DNA from 2 places in the Cupriavidus sp. 01L415 genome. Region 1 is predicted to be linked to the other one. Evidence: riboswitches for the same ligand, from Rfam matches in the RefSeq annotation. Region 1 holds a riboswitch; the other holds the start of a gene.

Evidence for each region. A riboswitch is a leader RNA that binds a small molecule or an ion and turns the genes downstream of it on or off. The one in region 1 is predicted to bind ZMP and ZTP.
Region 2: another riboswitch for ZMP and ZTP. It lies ahead of AC1DOX_RS06990 (aminodeoxychorismate synthase component I); the one in region 1 lies ahead of glyA (serine hydroxymethyltransferase).

The regions. Positions count from the first base shown of each region.
Region 1 covers NZ_JBFTSP010000004.1:319,936-327,955, forward strand. Annotated here, with positions in the region: gene AC1DOX_RS11380 (pilus assembly protein) at 1-189, opposite strand, end outside; gene AC1DOX_RS11385 (pilus assembly PilX family protein) at 236-859, opposite strand; gene AC1DOX_RS11390 (PilW family protein) at 850-1,788, opposite strand; gene pilV (type IV pilus modification protein PilV) at 1,788-2,384, opposite strand; gene nrdR (transcriptional regulator NrdR) at 2,598-3,065, opposite strand; gene glyA (serine hydroxymethyltransferase) at 3,231-4,478, opposite strand; ZMP/ZTP riboswitch at 4,648-4,749, opposite strand; gene ybgC (tol-pal system-associated acyl-CoA thioesterase) at 4,915-5,319, shown strand; gene tolQ (protein TolQ) at 5,316-5,999, shown strand; gene tolR (protein TolR) at 6,024-6,461, shown strand; gene tolA (cell envelope integrity protein TolA) at 6,523-7,548, shown strand; gene tolB (Tol-Pal system beta propeller repeat protein TolB) at 7,754-8,020, shown strand, end outside.
Region 2 covers NZ_JBFTSP010000002.1:371,376-379,395, forward strand. Annotated here, with positions in the region: gene AC1DOX_RS06970 (hypothetical protein) at 1-281, shown strand, start outside; gene guaA (glutamine-hydrolyzing GMP synthase) at 256-1,875, shown strand; partial or broken gene AC1DOX_RS06980 (IS1595 family transposase) at 2,198-3,107, opposite strand; gene AC1DOX_RS06985 (IS110 family RNA-guided transposase) at 4,157-5,203, opposite strand; ZMP/ZTP riboswitch at 5,485-5,571, shown strand; gene AC1DOX_RS06990 (aminodeoxychorismate synthase component I) at 5,668-6,834, shown strand; gene AC1DOX_RS06995 (aspartyl/asparaginyl beta-hydroxylase domain-containing protein) at 6,868-7,656, opposite strand; gene AC1DOX_RS07000 (hypothetical protein) at 7,571-8,020, opposite strand, start outside.

The DNA of each region.
Region 1 (8,020 bases):
GCGATAGGCCGCACCGGTCGTGGGGAATTCCACGGACAGGGTCAGCATCAGGTTCGGGTGGATGTTCTGAGACTGGCCGTAAAGCGGCGTCGACGAGATGGATACGGTCGGCACGCTGGCCGGCGCGGCGGCCAGCATCACGCTCCACAGCATGGCGCACACTGGCGCCAGACGTTGAATGATCTTCATGAATTCTGTCCCGTTGCGTTTGGGGTGACCCGTCGTGGGAATGGAATTAGGAGTCGGACTTGCGGTAGGACGACTGCACCATCGCGCGCGTGGTGTCGTTCGGGCCGAACCCCACTGCAGTAATCCGGTACATGTATCTCGTGGCAGTCGGGTCGCTGGCCAGTCCGCCGGACGAAGTTTCCCGCAGTAGCTCAATCAGATAGCGCGGCTTGCGGCCCGGCGTCAGACCGGAACCGGTGGGAAAGCTGCGCCCCGTGAAGGTGCCGTACTCGACCGTGGTGTTGCCCACTGTCGCGGTCCAGTCGATCGTGTTCCAGATAGGTTCGCCCGTTGCGGCGAAGGTGTCGCACAGGCCAAGGTTGGTGCCGGTATTGCAGCCACCGGGGAGGAACCCCTCCGGCGAGAACGGCGAGAATTTGGTGGAGCGGCTGTTCGGCCCAACAGCATTCTGGATGTCCATCTCGGCATCACGCAACGCGGCTTCCGCTGCCTGATAGGCGATTTCAAAGTCGCGCTGGTTGCGGGTGGATCGCTTAGTGTCCAGCGCGATGCGCGCGCCGCCCAACGCCAGCAACGTGATGACCAGCAGCATGATCACGGCGGTGATGAGCGCCACGCCTTGTGCGTTGGCGCGACGGACAAACTTGGCATGGCGGATGGTCAAATGCATGACGGATCCTCGGCAAGGCACGACTGATAGTTGCGAATCTGGACGGTCGCGAAATACAGCTTGCGGGCGGCTCGTGTATCGGTTGCTGGCGTGTACGTGGCATTCGCGCCGGTGTATAGCGGGCCGAAGAGCTGGAACGTTGCCGGGCCACCGGCATCCGCGCTGGCGTTATCCGCGCGGATGACCAGCGCGATCTTCGCGGTCACCACGTTGCGCCAGTCGGTGGCGGCCACGCTTGTCGCGGGCACGTATTTGTATGGCACCTCATCGCCAGCAGTGGTTACGCCGTAGAGCACCTGCATCGTCTCCACGCCGGGAACGAGTTCCTGGGTCACGAACGTGCTGTCGGTTTCCTTGCCAGCGACACGCACGCGGTACTTGCACATCAGCGATGGCTTGCCGTTCGCGCCATTGGCGACAAAGAGTATTGACAACCCACGCTTGGTGTCGGCCTGGTCGGGGTCGTTAGTGCCTGCCACGCCCAGGCCAGAGCAATCCACGACCGAGCCGTCCGGAAGACTTGGATCGGCTGCCGAGCTGACGCCGTAGTAGCGGATCATCAGCGTGTCGCTGCTGTTGATGGCAGCGCCCGGGCCGCAAGCCAGCGTTTCGCTGTCGTTGGGTGTGGAGCAGCTATCCAGGCCATTGATCATCTGTGCGCTGACCGACATCGGAGCGCCACTACCATCTGGACCTTGCGGCACATACGCCGTCTGGCGAGCCAGACGGGTGAGGACGGACAGCGCGAAGTTGCCTCGCTCTTCGAGGTTGGCGTTGTCGTCGATCGTCGCGTAGCTGTTGCGACTCATCAGATAGAAGGACAAGCCGGCGATCAGGATCAGCATCGTGATAACGAGCGTCACCATCAGTTCGACGAGCGTATAGCCGCCGCTGCGGCGCTTGGGACGGGGGTTATATGTGCGCGGCATCAGCTTTTAATCCCCGGCAGAACGACAACAACCATTTGCGGCGTCGCTGCACCATTGGCGCCCACCGAGTCGGTCATGGTGGTGCCGGTCGCGATGTCCGTTCCCTGGCGGTCCGTGAAACGCGAGACCCAACCGATCTTGATGACGAGCGGCGTGTCGGTGGTGGAATTCGTTCCACCGGTTGCCGCGTTACATGCCCATTGGTAGCCAGTCGTCAGGCCGTAAGTGGTGGCGTCGCGGCAAATGATGGCGCGCCCGCCCGGCAGGTTGTTCTGGACGCGCTGCGTCCATTCCGCGAGTTCGAAGTTTGCGGCAAGAGGCGCACAGGCTGCGGCCCCGCCCGTACAGGCGCCGTTGTAGAGATTGCCGGGGCCCGTGACTACCGGTGCGCCGTTCTGGGTATCGAATGCATTGAATGTGCCCGAATCCGCCAGATTGCCGTTCGACCGCATGCGATCCGCCATGTCATTGGCGAGTTGCATTGCAACGATGTCGTACGAGGATTGTTGGGCGAAGCGGAAAGACTTGATCAGGAGGTTGGCCACGCCGAGCACGCCGAAGGCGAGCACGACGATTGCTACCAATGCTTCGAGCATGGTAAAGCCGGCCGCCCTCCGGCAGCGTGACTGACCCATTTGTGACTCCCGTCCAAAAATCGAACTGATTTTTTGCTTTTTACGGACGGCGCGCCGGAGATTTATGCGTCCCGGCCCTCTGTCGGGGTCGGTTCCGCGGTTCGCGCGCTCGCCAACTGGCCTCCATACCCGAAGGAGGTCAGTGCAGATTAGACAGCTTTTTTTGTGAGGTAGCTACCCCTTTCGTGGGGTAGGGGGCGAAAACTCGTCGAGCACGTCGCGAAATTCAGACACATCTTCAAAACTGCGATAAACGGAAGCAAAGCGAATATAGGCAATTTTGTCGAGTTTGCGCAGTTCGCGCATGACCAGCTCGCCCACCTGGCTGCTGGGGATTTCCTTCTCGCCCAGCGCCAGCAGTTTTTCTTCGATGCGGGTAATGGATTGGTCGATGGCCTCGGCCGACACCGGCCGCTTGCGCAGGGCCAGTCGCATGGAGTCCTTCAGCTTGGCGCGGGTGTAGTCCACGCGCGAGCCGTTTTTCTTGACGATGGCGGGAAAGAAGAGCTCGATGCGCTCGTAGGTGGTGAAGCGGCGGTCACAGGCCTCGCAACGCCGGCGGCGGCGCACGGTGTCGCCGTCTTCCGAGACGCGACTGTCAAGGACCTGGGTATTGGAATGACCGCAGAAGGGGCATTTCATGCCGGACCACCTGATGAATTGAGCCGGGCCGCATTGTCCATCTTTTACTTCTGTTGCGACCTTGCGGCAGGTTAAACGGCGCCGCCGGAGCGGCGCCGTTTTTGGCGCGCACTGCACGCACTATATATACAGGCAGCCGCCGATGTCGACTGCCCGTCGTGCCGCTCAGCCGTAGACCGGGAAGCGGCGGGTCAGGGCGGAGACCTGCTCGCGCACCGCGGCGATGTTGGCTTCGTCGTGCGGGTTGTCCAGCACGTCGGCGATCAGGTTGGCCACCTGGCGGGCTTCTTCTTCCTTGAAGCCGCGCGTGGTCATGGCCGGCGAGCCCAGGCGGATGCCCGAGGTCACGAACGGCTTTTCCGGATCGTTCGGGATGGCGTTCTTGTTGACGGTGATATGCGCATCGCCCAGGATCTTCTCGGCTTCCTTGCCGGTGATCTTCTTAGCGCGCAGGTCCACCAGCATCACGTGGCTTTCCGTCTTGCCGGACACGATGCGCAGGCCGCGGGCGATCAGGGTTTCCGCCAGCACGGCGGCGTTCTTCACCACTTGCTGCTGGTAAGCCTTGAACTCGGGCGTGAGCGCTTCCTTGAAGGCCACGGCCTTGCCGGCGATGACGTGCATCAGCGGACCGCCCTGGATGCCCGGGAAGATGGCCGAGTTGATGGCCTTCTCGTGCTCGGCCTTCATCAGGATCACGCCACCACGCGGGCCGCGCAGGCTCTTGTGGGTGGTGGTGGTCACGAAGTCGGCGTGCGGCACCGGGTTCGGGTAGACGCCGGCGGCGATCAGGCCCGCGTAGTGGGCCATGTCCACCATGAAGTAGGCGCCGATGGCCTTGGCCACCTTGGCGATGCGCTCAAAGTCGATGCGTAGGGAGAAGGCCGAGGCGCCGGCGATGATCAGCTTCGGCTTCTTTTCCTGGGCGAGCTTTTCCAGGGCGTCGTAATCGATGTCTTCCTGGGCGTTCAGGCCGTAGCTCACCACGTTGAACCACTTGCCGCTCATGTTCAGCGCCATGCCATGGGTCAGGTGACCGCCTTCGGCCAGGCTCATGCCCATGATGGTGTCGCCCGGCTTGAGCATGGCGAAGAACACGCCCTGGTTGGCCTGCGAACCCGAGTTGGGCTGCACGTTCGCGGCTTCGGCGCCGAACAGTTGCTTCACGCGGTCGATGGCCAGCTGTTCCACCACGTCCACGTACTCGCAGCCACCGTAGTAGCGCTTGCCGGGATAGCCCTCGGCGTACTTGTTGGTCAGTTGGGAACCCTGGGCGGCCATCACGGCCGGCGAGGTGTAGTTCTCGGAAGCAATCAGCTCGATGTGGTCTTCCTGGCGCTGGTTTTCCTTCTGGATCGCGGCAAAGACTTCGGGATCGATCTGGTCGATCGTGAAACGGCTGCGTTCAAACATGGCGTGACTCGTCTGTAAAAAGAGATACCGATGGAAAGACCGGGTGTCGGATCAGGCGCTATCGGTACTTTTGGGATACTTCGCGGGTAGGGCGCGCGGGGAAGGCATCGGCGTCCAGCACCGGGGACGTGGTTAGCGTCCATCCAGTGCAGGGCGCACCCTGCTTCCCATTCGCTGCCCAGGCGAGCGGCAGGCGCTTGTGCTTCACGCCCAAAGAACTTGCGCTTCCTCGTGGTAGTACCCACTGACTTCGCCAGTCGCGCAAGGTGGAATGGTTGCGGCAGAGTTTACGCGAGCCGGCGCCTTGCCGCAAGACGGTGCACCGGCCAGCCCGCCTCCCGCAAAGCCGCGCGGGGCCTGGCTCGCAACTTGCTGTTGCAAAGTCTCCTGCGGGTTTACCTCCGTTCGGGCATCGTGCTCCGCTACAATGCCGCCCATGCCGAACTTTGTCTGGCCGCTGCGGGTGTACTGGGAAGACACCGATGCAGGCGGTGTGGTGTTTTACGCCAACTACCTCAAATTCTTCGAACGGGCGCGCACCGAATGGCTGCGCTCGCTCGGGATCGAACAGCAAGCCCTCGCCGATCTGTCCGGTGTGGTCTTCGTCGTACGCAGTACCGCCGTGGAATACAATGCGCCCGCCCGGCTGGATGACCAGCTGGAGATCCGTACGCATATTGAACGGGTCGGGCCGGCTTCGGTCCAATTCGCCCAAGAAGCGTGGCGAGGTGACCTCCAACTGGCCAGCGGCAACATCCGGGTCGGATGTGTTGATAAAAGCACGTTTCGCCCGGCCCCGATTCCTGCCCCTGTCCTCGCAACCATCAAGAACGCTCGATGAATCCAGTGACTGTCACGCAAGACCTGTCGATCATTTCGCTGGTGCTCCACGCCAGCCTGCTGGCACAGGCCGTCATGGCACTGCTGCTGGTGATGTCCCTCTTCTCGTGGACCTACATTTTCCGCAAGCACCTGGCGCTGCGTTCGGCACGCACCCAGACGGAAGGCTTCGAGCGCGACTTCTGGGCTGGCGGCGACCTGCAGGCGCTTTATAACAGTGCCGTCAACAATCGCCACAACACTGGCGCGCTGGAACGGATCTTCGAGTCGGGCATGGGCGAATTCCTGAAGGCCCGCGAGCGCAGCAACGATGCCGGCGCGCTGCTGGATGCCGCCCGGCGCGCCATGCGCGCCGCGTATCAGCGCGAAATGGACGTGCTGGAATCGCACCTGCCGTTCCTGGCCTCGGTCGGCTCGGTCAGCCCGTATATCGGCTTGTTCGGCACGGTATGGGGGATCATGAACGCCTTCCGCGGTCTTTCGAATGTGCAGCAGGCAACGCTTGCATCCGTGGCGCCCGGTATTGCCGAAGCGCTCGTTGCCACGGCGATCGGCCTGTTCGCCGCCATTCCGGCGGTGATCGCCTACAACCGTTACGCGACGGAGATCGATCGCCTGGCGATCCGCTTCGAAAGCTTCATGGAAGAATTCCTGAACATCCTGCAACGGCAGACCCGCTAAACCACTGTATCCGGAGCCCCAGCCATGGCAGCCATTCAGCGCCGAGGCGGCTCGCGCCGCCGGGCAAGTGCCGAGATCAACGTCGTTCCGTATATCGACGTGATGCTCGTGCTGCTCGTCATCTTCATGGTGGCGGCACCCATCGTGAACCCGGCCGTGGTCGACCTGCCGTCGGTGGCCAACGCCACGCCGCAGCAGAAGACCCCGCCGGTCATCGTCACCGTGCACGAAGACGGCGCCTTGACCGCGCGCGGCAAGGACAACGCCGGCAACGCGTTCGAGCGCAAGCTCGACAAGCGCGGCCTGCTGGAGTTCGTGCATCAGCGCCAGAACGAGAACCCGGACCAGCCCGTCGTGATTGCCGCCGACCGTGCCGTCAAGTACGAAGCCGTGCTCGACGTGATGTCCGTCCTGAAGTCCGATGGCGTGAAGCGCGTCGGCCTGATGGTGAAATCAAAGTAAGCGTCGCGACAAAGTGGCCAGCCTTTCGTCACGTCATCCAGGCCAACGGCCATCGCGCGCCATGAAGGTGGCCGCCTATCCGTATCAGCCCGTCAAGGAACGCGGCACGACGCGATCCTTCCTGTTGGCACTGCTCATGCACCTGTTGCTGGGCATCGTGTTGTATTACGGCGTCCACTGGCAGAGCAGTACGCCGGTAGGGGCCGAGGCCGAGTTGTGGGAAGAGGTTCCCGATGTCGCGCCCGCGCCGCCACCCCCGCTCGTGGTGCTGCCGCGGCCGGCGCCGCCCGAACCCGCCGTGCGCAGCAAGGCAGAGGAAGACGCGGACATCGCGCTGGAACGTCAGAAACGCAAGCAGGCCGAGGAGGTCGCCGAGCGCGAGGCCGCGCGCCAGGAAGCCGCCCGCAAGGAACAGGAAAAGAAGGACGCCGAAAAGCGCGAGGCCCAGCGCAAGGAAGAGCAGCGCCAGCAGCAGCTCGACGCCCAGCGCAAGGAAGACGCGAAGAAGAAGGCCGAACAGGATCGCAAGGAGCAGGCCGAGCGCGACCGCAAGGAAGCCGCTGACGCCAAGGCCAAGGCGGATGCCAAGGCACGCGCCGATGCCGAGCAAAAGGCGAAGGCCAAGGCTGAAGCCGACGCCGAGCAGAAGGCAAAGGCCAAGGCCGACGCGGATGCCAAGGCCAAGCGCGAGGCCGCGGCCAACGCGCAGCGCAAGAGCGAGCTGGCGCGCCTGCAGGCCATGGCCGGTGGTGGTGCCACCGCGAGCGGTGGTGGCGTGGGCAATTCGGCCGGCTCGGGCGCGGGGTCGGGCGGCAAGGCGTCGCCCGGGTACTCGGATCGCGTGCGTCGACGCGTCAAGCCAAACATCATCTTTGGCGGCGATGTGGAAGGCAATCCGCCGGCGGTAGTGTCCGTGTCGCTGGCGCCGGATGGATCGTTGCTGTCTGCGCGGGTGACCAAGTCGAGTGGCAACTCCGACTGGGACAACGCCGTGCTGCGTGCGGTGCAACGATCGGACCCGCTGCCGCGCGATGAAGACGGCAAGGCACCGTCGAGCTTCACGATCACGTTCCGTCCGAAGGACTGAGTGTCGAACACGTCATGATTTGCAACATAATGCAACCTTCAGCGTGGGCCACCAGTCCGATTGCTACCATTGACGGTTGCCTGACGCGGCCGGCAGCGTGCAAGACGTGCGCAAACGGGGTATGCGCCAAGTCGCATGCCGTCCGTCTCGCCGTTCTTGCTGTGCCCGCCGTACCGATGAATTCTGAAATCGACTGAGGAGCAGCATGCGAAAGCTTTGGGCCCCCAATTGGCTGTCCGCGAGGCGGCACAACGCTCACCCCACCCGCGAGCAAAGCCGCCACGCACTGATGGCATGGCTGGCTGCGGCGCTGATGTCAGCGGGCGTCGCGCACGCTCAACTGAACGTGGAAATCACCGGTGTTGGTTCGAACCAGTTCCCGGTGGCCACGGCCAACTTCCAGGGCGAGGCACAAGCCCCGCAGAACCTGACCGCCATCATCCGCAGCGACCTCCAGAACAGCGGCCGGATC
Region 2 (8,020 bases), on a different contig from region 1:
TGCCGGCCGCCAAGAAGGTGCGTCTGCGCGAACGCGAGCTGCAGGCCGAACGCGAAGCGGAACGAAAGGCGGGACGGGACGTCCGTCCGGCCGATGTGTCTCCCCCCGAAAACGAACCCGGCGGCGCCAGCCAGGCACGCCAGAAGCCATTCCCCGAATACCGGCGCGAGCCGGTCATCACGCCGCCGCCCGGCTACGGCCCGGGCACCGAGGTGATGCCCGAACCCGAACCGGAAGCACCGCCAAACGCCAATCATGCACGACAAAATCCTCATTCTTGATTTCGGCTCGCAGGTCACGCAGCTGATCGCCCGTCGCGTTCGCGAGGCGCACGTCTACTGCGAGATCCATCCCAACGACGTTTCCGACGACTTCGTGCGGGAGTTCGCGCCGAAGGGCGTGATTCTGTCCGGCAGCCACGCCAGCACCTATGAAGACCACCAGCTCCGCGCCCCGCAGGCGGTGTGGGACCTGGGCGTGCCGGTGCTGGGCATCTGCTACGGCATGCAGACGATGGCCGTGCAGCTGGGCGGCAAGGTGGAGTGGAGCGACCATCGCGAATTCGGCTATGCCGAGGTGCGCGCCCACGGCCATACGAAGCTGCTGAACGGCATCGAGGACTTTTCCACCGCCGAAGGCCACGGCATGCTCAAGGTCTGGATGAGCCACGGTGACAAGGTCGCCGAGCTGCCGCCGGGCTTCAAGCTGCTGGCATCGACGCCAAGCTGCCCGATCGCGGGCATGGCCGACGAGTCGCGCGGCTACTACGCCGTGCAGTTCCACCCGGAAGTCACGCATACGGCCAAGGGCCGCGAGATGATCGAGCGCTTCGTGCTCGAGATCTGCGGCACCAAGGCCGACTGGGTGATGCGCGACCACATCGCCGAAGCGGTGGCCAGGATTCGCGAACAAGTCGGCGACGAAGAGGTGATTCTCGGCTTGTCCGGCGGCGTGGATTCTTCCGTGGCCGCGGCGCTGATCCACCGCGCCATCGGCGACCAGCTGACCTGCGTGTTTGTCGATCACGGCCTGCTGCGCCTGGACGAAGGCAAGATGGTCATGGAGATGTTTGCCGGCCGCCTGCACGCCAAGGTCGTCCACATCGATGCCTCCGGGCAGTTCCTGGGCCATCTGGCCGGCGTGACCGATCCCGAGCAGAAGCGCAAGATCATCGGCCGCGAATTCGTCGAGGTGTTCCAGGCCGAGGCGAAGAAGCTGACCAACGCCAAGTGGCTGGCGCAGGGCACGATCTACCCGGACGTGGTGGAATCGGGCGGCACCAAGACCAAGAAGGCGACCACGATCAAGAGCCACCACAACGTGGGCGGCCTGCCGGAAACGCTGGGCCTGAAGCTGCTGGAACCGCTGCGCGACCTGTTCAAGGACGAAGTGCGCGAGCTGGGCGTGGCATTGGGCCTGCCGCCCGAGATGGTCTACCGTCACCCGTTCCCGGGCCCGGGCCTGGGCGTGCGGATCCTGGGCGAGGTCAAGCGCGACTACGCCGACCTGCTGCGCCGTGCCGACGCCATCTTCATCGAGGAACTGCGCAAGACGATCGCCACCGAGCAGGACGCCGCCGCTGGCCTGTGCGAGCCGCAGCAGGTGGGCAAGAGCTGGTACGACCTGACCAGCCAGGCATTTGCCGTGTTCCTGCCGGTGAAGTCGGTCGGCGTGATGGGTGATGGCCGCACGTACGACTATGTGGTGGCGCTGCGCGCGGTGCAGACGACGGACTTCATGACGGCGCACTGGGCGCATCTCCCGTACTCGCTGCTGGGCCGTTGCTCGAATCGCATTATCAACGAAGTGCGTGGCCTGAATCGGGTCGTGTACGACGTTTCGGGCAAGCCGCCCGCGACGATCGAGTGGGAGTGACGTTAAAAGCACATATAGTTATGCATTCAGGGCGCCTTCGAGGCGCCTTGTTTTTTTGCTGCTTGCTTTTCGTGCGGCCGTGGAAGCCGGTTGTGTCGAGTGCTCTCCATTTCCGCTTTAGCTCTAAGTGATTGCATTGAGCGGTTGTCCCGGCGAGCGATACGAGACTGGGTCGCAGAGCAGCGAAAATGCCTATAGCCGAATAATCGGCCTTTGGGGGTATCCATTTAACCGGAGTCGTGCTGCCTCCACGGCCGGTTCTGCCGAGGGCGCTCCAAGCCTGGAGGATGCCCGTGGGGCACTTGGCTTTGGGCCTTTTCGTCCGCGCGAGGTCCTGGTAGCGCACTGGGTCATGTGCAACGGCGAGTTCCAGGACTCTGTAGAACAGCATCCCGCGGCTAAGTGAGCGGCGGCGGTTGAAGCGGAACACAAACTCATTGAGGTAGCTGGGCAAGTGCGCGGCGTCTACCGCTCCCTGGTGGGTGCCGAGCAGCCAGCGTTTTGCCAGGGACGCGATCCGATGCGCCTGGCAGCAGCGCGCCCGGGTCTTCGCCACGCGCGCTGGCTGCCCGCTGGCTGCGACGGTCATGGATGTAGCCTTTCTTCTCCAATCCTCGGTAGCTCTGCCAAGCATCGGTGATCACTGTTGCCCCCGGCTCGACATTCGTCGACACGAAGGCCAGCAGCGACCGGCAGCGGCCGAATCCCTTGGGCTCGATGAGCTCGACCGCGACACACGTCAGGACCTTCTTCCCTTGGGCGCGCCCTCCAGGTAACCCGGGATCGAACCCGCCGATGTACGTTTGCTCCAGCTCTACCTTGCCGCGCATGAGTTCCCGATCGGGACGAACCAAGATGGATCGCTGCCGGTGCAGCATCGCCCAAGCCGTCTGGTACGAACCGATCTCCAAGGTGCGCTTCGGACTTAAAGCCGAGATTCCGTCTTTGCCGGAGGCGAAGTTCCAGCATGCGGCGAACCAGACCGTGAGCGGCGTGCGGGTTCGGTCGAAGATGGTTCCCGCCGTCACGGACGTGCGGCTGCCACAGTCCGTGCACATGAACCTCCCGTCTCCCAGGCGCCATTCACCAGCGTGGCCGCATTCCGGGCAGACGAACCCGGACGGCCATCGCAGCCACTCGAGGTAGTCCAAGCAGTCGGCGTCGGACTGGAACTACGTCTGGAACTTGCCGAAGGAACCGGGGTAGTGAATGCCTGCGCTCGGGCGCTTCATGGCGGTAGTATGCGCCGAGCTCCGGTTAAATGGATCGCGCTTATCGGCGTAATGGCTTTATTCGCTGCGCAGCGAATAATCGCCTTCATGAGCGAATCGACTGCAAACTTGCTTTGGCCTCGACCGGGAGGAGGGCATTGACGAGCTCTACAGCCACTAGAGAAGAAAGTCATTGACATTCGTCTTTAGCGGTCAGACCGCTATCGAACGCTGCTCGCGAACGATAGCGCGGCGAGGACGTCAGGTCGACGCGACTGCAGATCACAACCATGGACTTATTCACTTGGAATTTCGTCCCTGGATAAAGGTGGTAAGACTATGTCACGCTTTTCCAGGAGGCGTACCTCCAGCTCGAAAGCTGCCACTTCGCCTATGCCCAAGCTACGTCCGTTGGGGCTCCCTAAACGGTCATCCTGAGGTGATCGAGGCCACGTGTAGAGGCCAGGAGCCTACGGCCTGAACGACCATGAAGCGCTACTGGCGCTTGATGGTCCAGGGCGAGAATGGGTTCGCCTTATTCTTGTGCTGTGTCCACGTAGTTTTGCATACTCGGCATTCATACCCCTGTGCCAACCGGTGGCGCAGTGAGAATCGAGGCATCGAGCCCAGTTCCTGACACGGTAGATCTCCTTTGGCTCTCCCCGCTGTGTTTGTCCTTGCACATCTCTATTGCAAAAATCGAGATTCTACGCAGTTACCCGAAGAGTTAACAGGGGCGCCGCCCAGACCGTTGCGCGTAAACGTCAGGGCCCAGCCAGACGCCCGGATATATGCAACATGTATGGACGCCCCCGGTTTGTCAAACGATGCATTCAGCAATGGATAGAAGGTCGAGATTGCAGTCATGTATCCGGACTTGATGTCAGGCTCATGCCTGCCGTCCCTGATGGAATCCGCTGGTCGGCGCCTTATCAACGCTGCGAGCCTCGTGCTCGTGTTGCATATCAGGCTTCTGCCAACCACGGTCTGACCGTCTTGCCATCACTGTTTGATCGCCTGAGCAATCGATGGTCTGGAGATTTCTCTTGCGCGCGTTTTTATCGTTGAGTTCAGGCCTGCGCAGGCTGCCGCGCTGCGGTAGGGGCATACTCAGGACAGAAGTCTCGGTTCTGTGTCAGCAGCGCCCAGATGATTCTTGCATTCTTGTTTGCCAGCGCCACGGCAGCCACATTGACATTGCGTCGCGAGAGCAATGTTTGGAGCCAACCACTCGTCGCCCCTTTGGGCTTGGCCCTGTAGATTACCGCGCGAGCGCCATGGATGAGCAGCGTTCGCAAATATGTATCCCCTCGCTTGCTGATGCCGAGCAAGACGTTTTTGCCTCCGCTGGAGTTTTGTCGAGGCACAAGGCCAAGCCACGCCGCCAATTGGCGGCCGCTGGTGAAGTTCCGCGCGTTGCCTACGGTCGCTACCAGTGCACTGGCGGTAATCGGGCCGATTCCTGGAACTTGCGCCAGCTTGCGGCTCAACTCGTTATCCCGATGCCATGCCTCGATCTGCGCGCCAATTTCATCGGCCTGACGGTCCAGTTCCTTCAGATGCTCCAGCAGTCGCTGGATGAGCAGACGGAACGAGCCGGGCAACTCGTTGGTCGCGTCCTCGATCAACTCCGGGACCTGCCTGGCAATGTTCCCAATGCCCTGGGGAACAACCAACCCAAACTCAGCCAGCAATCCGCGGATCTGGTTGGCCTGCGAGGTACGCGCTTTCACGAAGCCCTGGCGCGCACGGTGCAGTGCCAGCACCGCTTGCTGCTCAACATTCTTGATCGGCACGAATCTCATGTTCGGTCGTGCTACCGCTTCGCAGATCGCCTCAGCATCGGCCGCATCGTTCTTGTTGGTCTTGACGTACGGTTTGACGAATTGCGGCGCCATCAGCCGCACCGTGTGCCCAAAGCTTTGCAGCTTACGGGCCCAGTGGTGCGCGCTGCCACACGCCTCCATCCCAATTACACTCGGCGGCAGAGTCGCAAAGAACTCGGCCACCTGGGCACGCTTGAGCTGCTTCCTCAACGTCGCTTTGCCAAGCTCATTCACACCGTGGATCTGAAACACATTCTTCGCCAAGTCGATGCCGATCGTCGTGACCTTCATGAGGGATGCTCCTGTTTGAGAGGTTGCCATGCTCACCAGTTTGGCACTCATGTACCTTCACGGGGAGGGGGCGTCCATCCCATTAACGCCCATTCGAACCCGGTTCAACAGTCGGCTTCACCTAAAAGGTATAGAGGAAGGACAATCTGTAGCGAAGAAGGTTTCGTAGAAACTTATTCATATCAACTTGAGTGAATTTAATATTAAGTGAACGTAAGAATTTTCACCGTACCATAGCTATCTTAGGCGTTGTGTTTCGGCAATCATTTATGCGACAATTCAGCCAGTCGCTGAACTGGCGACTCAGAGATAGATAACTATCGGGGAATGCGACATTTGCCGCGTAGCCGCGCGCCTGGGCATATTTCTCTTTCATCCGCATGGAGGGTAAGCAATGCCCGGAGATGCAAGCCCACACGCACCCGTATCTCGATACACCGTCGGAGCGGTACAGGAGGTGGTCGATGACGATCTGTCGATTTGAGAACACGATCGCCAAGCGCGCTCTGGCCCTCTATGGGTTGCGTCGCCGAATTGAGGCGTATGCACCTAGTGACGTTCCTACAGCCATGGCCGCCATCGAGGCAAGCAGGCAACAAGGTCACTGGATTGCCTTGATACTGTCCTATTCGCTGGGTGAATGGCTGGAGCCAGCGCTAGCTCGGCAAGCGAGAACTTCATCCGCACATAGCGATGAACCTCGCTTGACTGCTCTTGTGTTCGAGCGCGCGGAGACTGAGGCGGTGTGGCACCCGCCCGAAGTAGGCCAGGTGAGCCAAATCGTTTCCGCCTGCCCACGGATTAGTTTCGCGACATACAAACAAAGACTCGAAAAGATTCGGTGTTTGATCGAGGAAGGCAACGTCTATCAAGTCAACTATACATTTCCCATCGATGTCGAAATTGTGGGAGATCCAGTAGCTCTCTACCGGACTCTGATCAATCGCCATCCTGCCGCACACGCTGCGTATATCCGCATCGAAGGGCAGCATATATTGTCTTTTTCACCGGAGCTCTTTCTGTGTCGCAAAGATGGGAGGGTGACCAGTCGTCCGATGAAAGGCACAGCTCCGCGTTATGCTAACGCCATCCAAGATCAACGATCGGCTCGCGCCCTCCTGGCCAGTGTCAAGGATCGCGCCGAAAATGCGATGATTGTTGATCTTTTACGTAACGATCTGGGCAAGATTGCACGTGTTGGCTCGGTCACTGTTGAGAGGCTGTTCGAGTTGGAACGTTATCCGTCGATTTGGACTATGACGTCCACCATCAGCGCGGACATTGGCCAAACTTCGCTTCTGGACGTACTACGAGCATTGTTTCCGTGTGGCTCCATCACTGGCGCTCCTAAGATCGCGGCGATGCGCTACATCCATGAGCTGGAGGGTACGGATCGCGGCCTGTATTGTGGCAGCATCGGTTGGCTGGCGCCAAACGGAGACTTCTCGTTGAACGTTGCTATTCGCACGCTTTTACTCAACGACAAAGGGTCCGGAGTGTATGGAGTAGGTGGCGGCATTGTGCTCGACTCAGATCCGGAACTCGAGTGGCAGGAATGTCAATGGAAATCCCGGATATTGGAGGCAAACAATGCGCGCGCATGGACTAGAGACGCGCATGCCGCCGCCTGAGAGATCGGGCATATTCCCTAAGGTACAGCCTCGTTAGATCCAGAACTCCGGATCATACTGGTATTGGCTCAGTTGTGGATTGCAATCTACGATTGTTGTCCGCCATAGATGAATGCCAGCATCGATGTTGCCACCGGTCAGCCAGCGTAGAGTCTCCATGTCGGTGCGGTATTCCCGGGGGTATTCATACGCGAGGCATTTGCGTACCCCTTGCTCGGGCACTCCGTCGAACATTAGGGAGAAGAGACGATCGCGCGGCTCGAGATCGATGATCAGATGTATCCGATCCTCCTGAGAGAAGTTTGTTACCGCGTGTGCGCGCCATGTGTCGAAGACCCAGCCTGTACCAGCCGTCATGTGAAAGTCAGTTCGGTCTTCTCGCTTCAGGATGTTGTCATATTCCCACACGTGAAATAGTGCATTTGGATTTGTCACGACTGGAATGTGAACGCGTACCTTGTTGAACCAATTCGGGTGCAGGTCGCGATGTGGTTTTATAACTTCCCCAGCCCTTATCTTAGCCATTCGTGCGCGTTGAGGTGAGGCACCGAAAGAGTGAATTAGCTCCCTCGTGTAAGGCATTCGCTCTAGATGGCTTGTTGGCAAGAATGGCGGCAAAAGGGAATGATTCGGTGCCCCGCCACGAGCAAACAAGTCACCACCTGTACTCAATAGGGGGATCACATCATGTCCAGTGGAGTGAAATCCATGCCTGATCCATGGATTTCCCCCAAGGTCAGAAATTTCTTTCTGAATTATCGAAAAATGGATATTGACATTCACTGGCGGGGGCGGGATGGTGCGACAATCCAAACACCCCATGCTGGATGAAGGAAGCGGACGAATGGTCAATGGCGCTGCCCGGGGGCGTGGCGCAGATGAATGCGCAGACGATGTTGCCGTCCGCCCGTGTCCGGCAAGCGATCCCAAAGCCCGTCGTGTCCGCCACCGAGTCAACAATCTCAAGTTGCTCAATGCGGACGTGCTCCCGCCTTCCGGCCAGATCCATGTTCCCGTGGCCGAATTGCACACCCTGGCGGCACGTGACGATGCTGCCGCATGGCGCTCCGATCCGGATGGCACTCACGATCGTGTCGTTGCCAGAAACAACGAGACGGCGGATGCCGATGCCCGCCGGTGCTCCGCCCAGTGAGCAGCGAACATTCGTTTCGACGTACGCATGGCG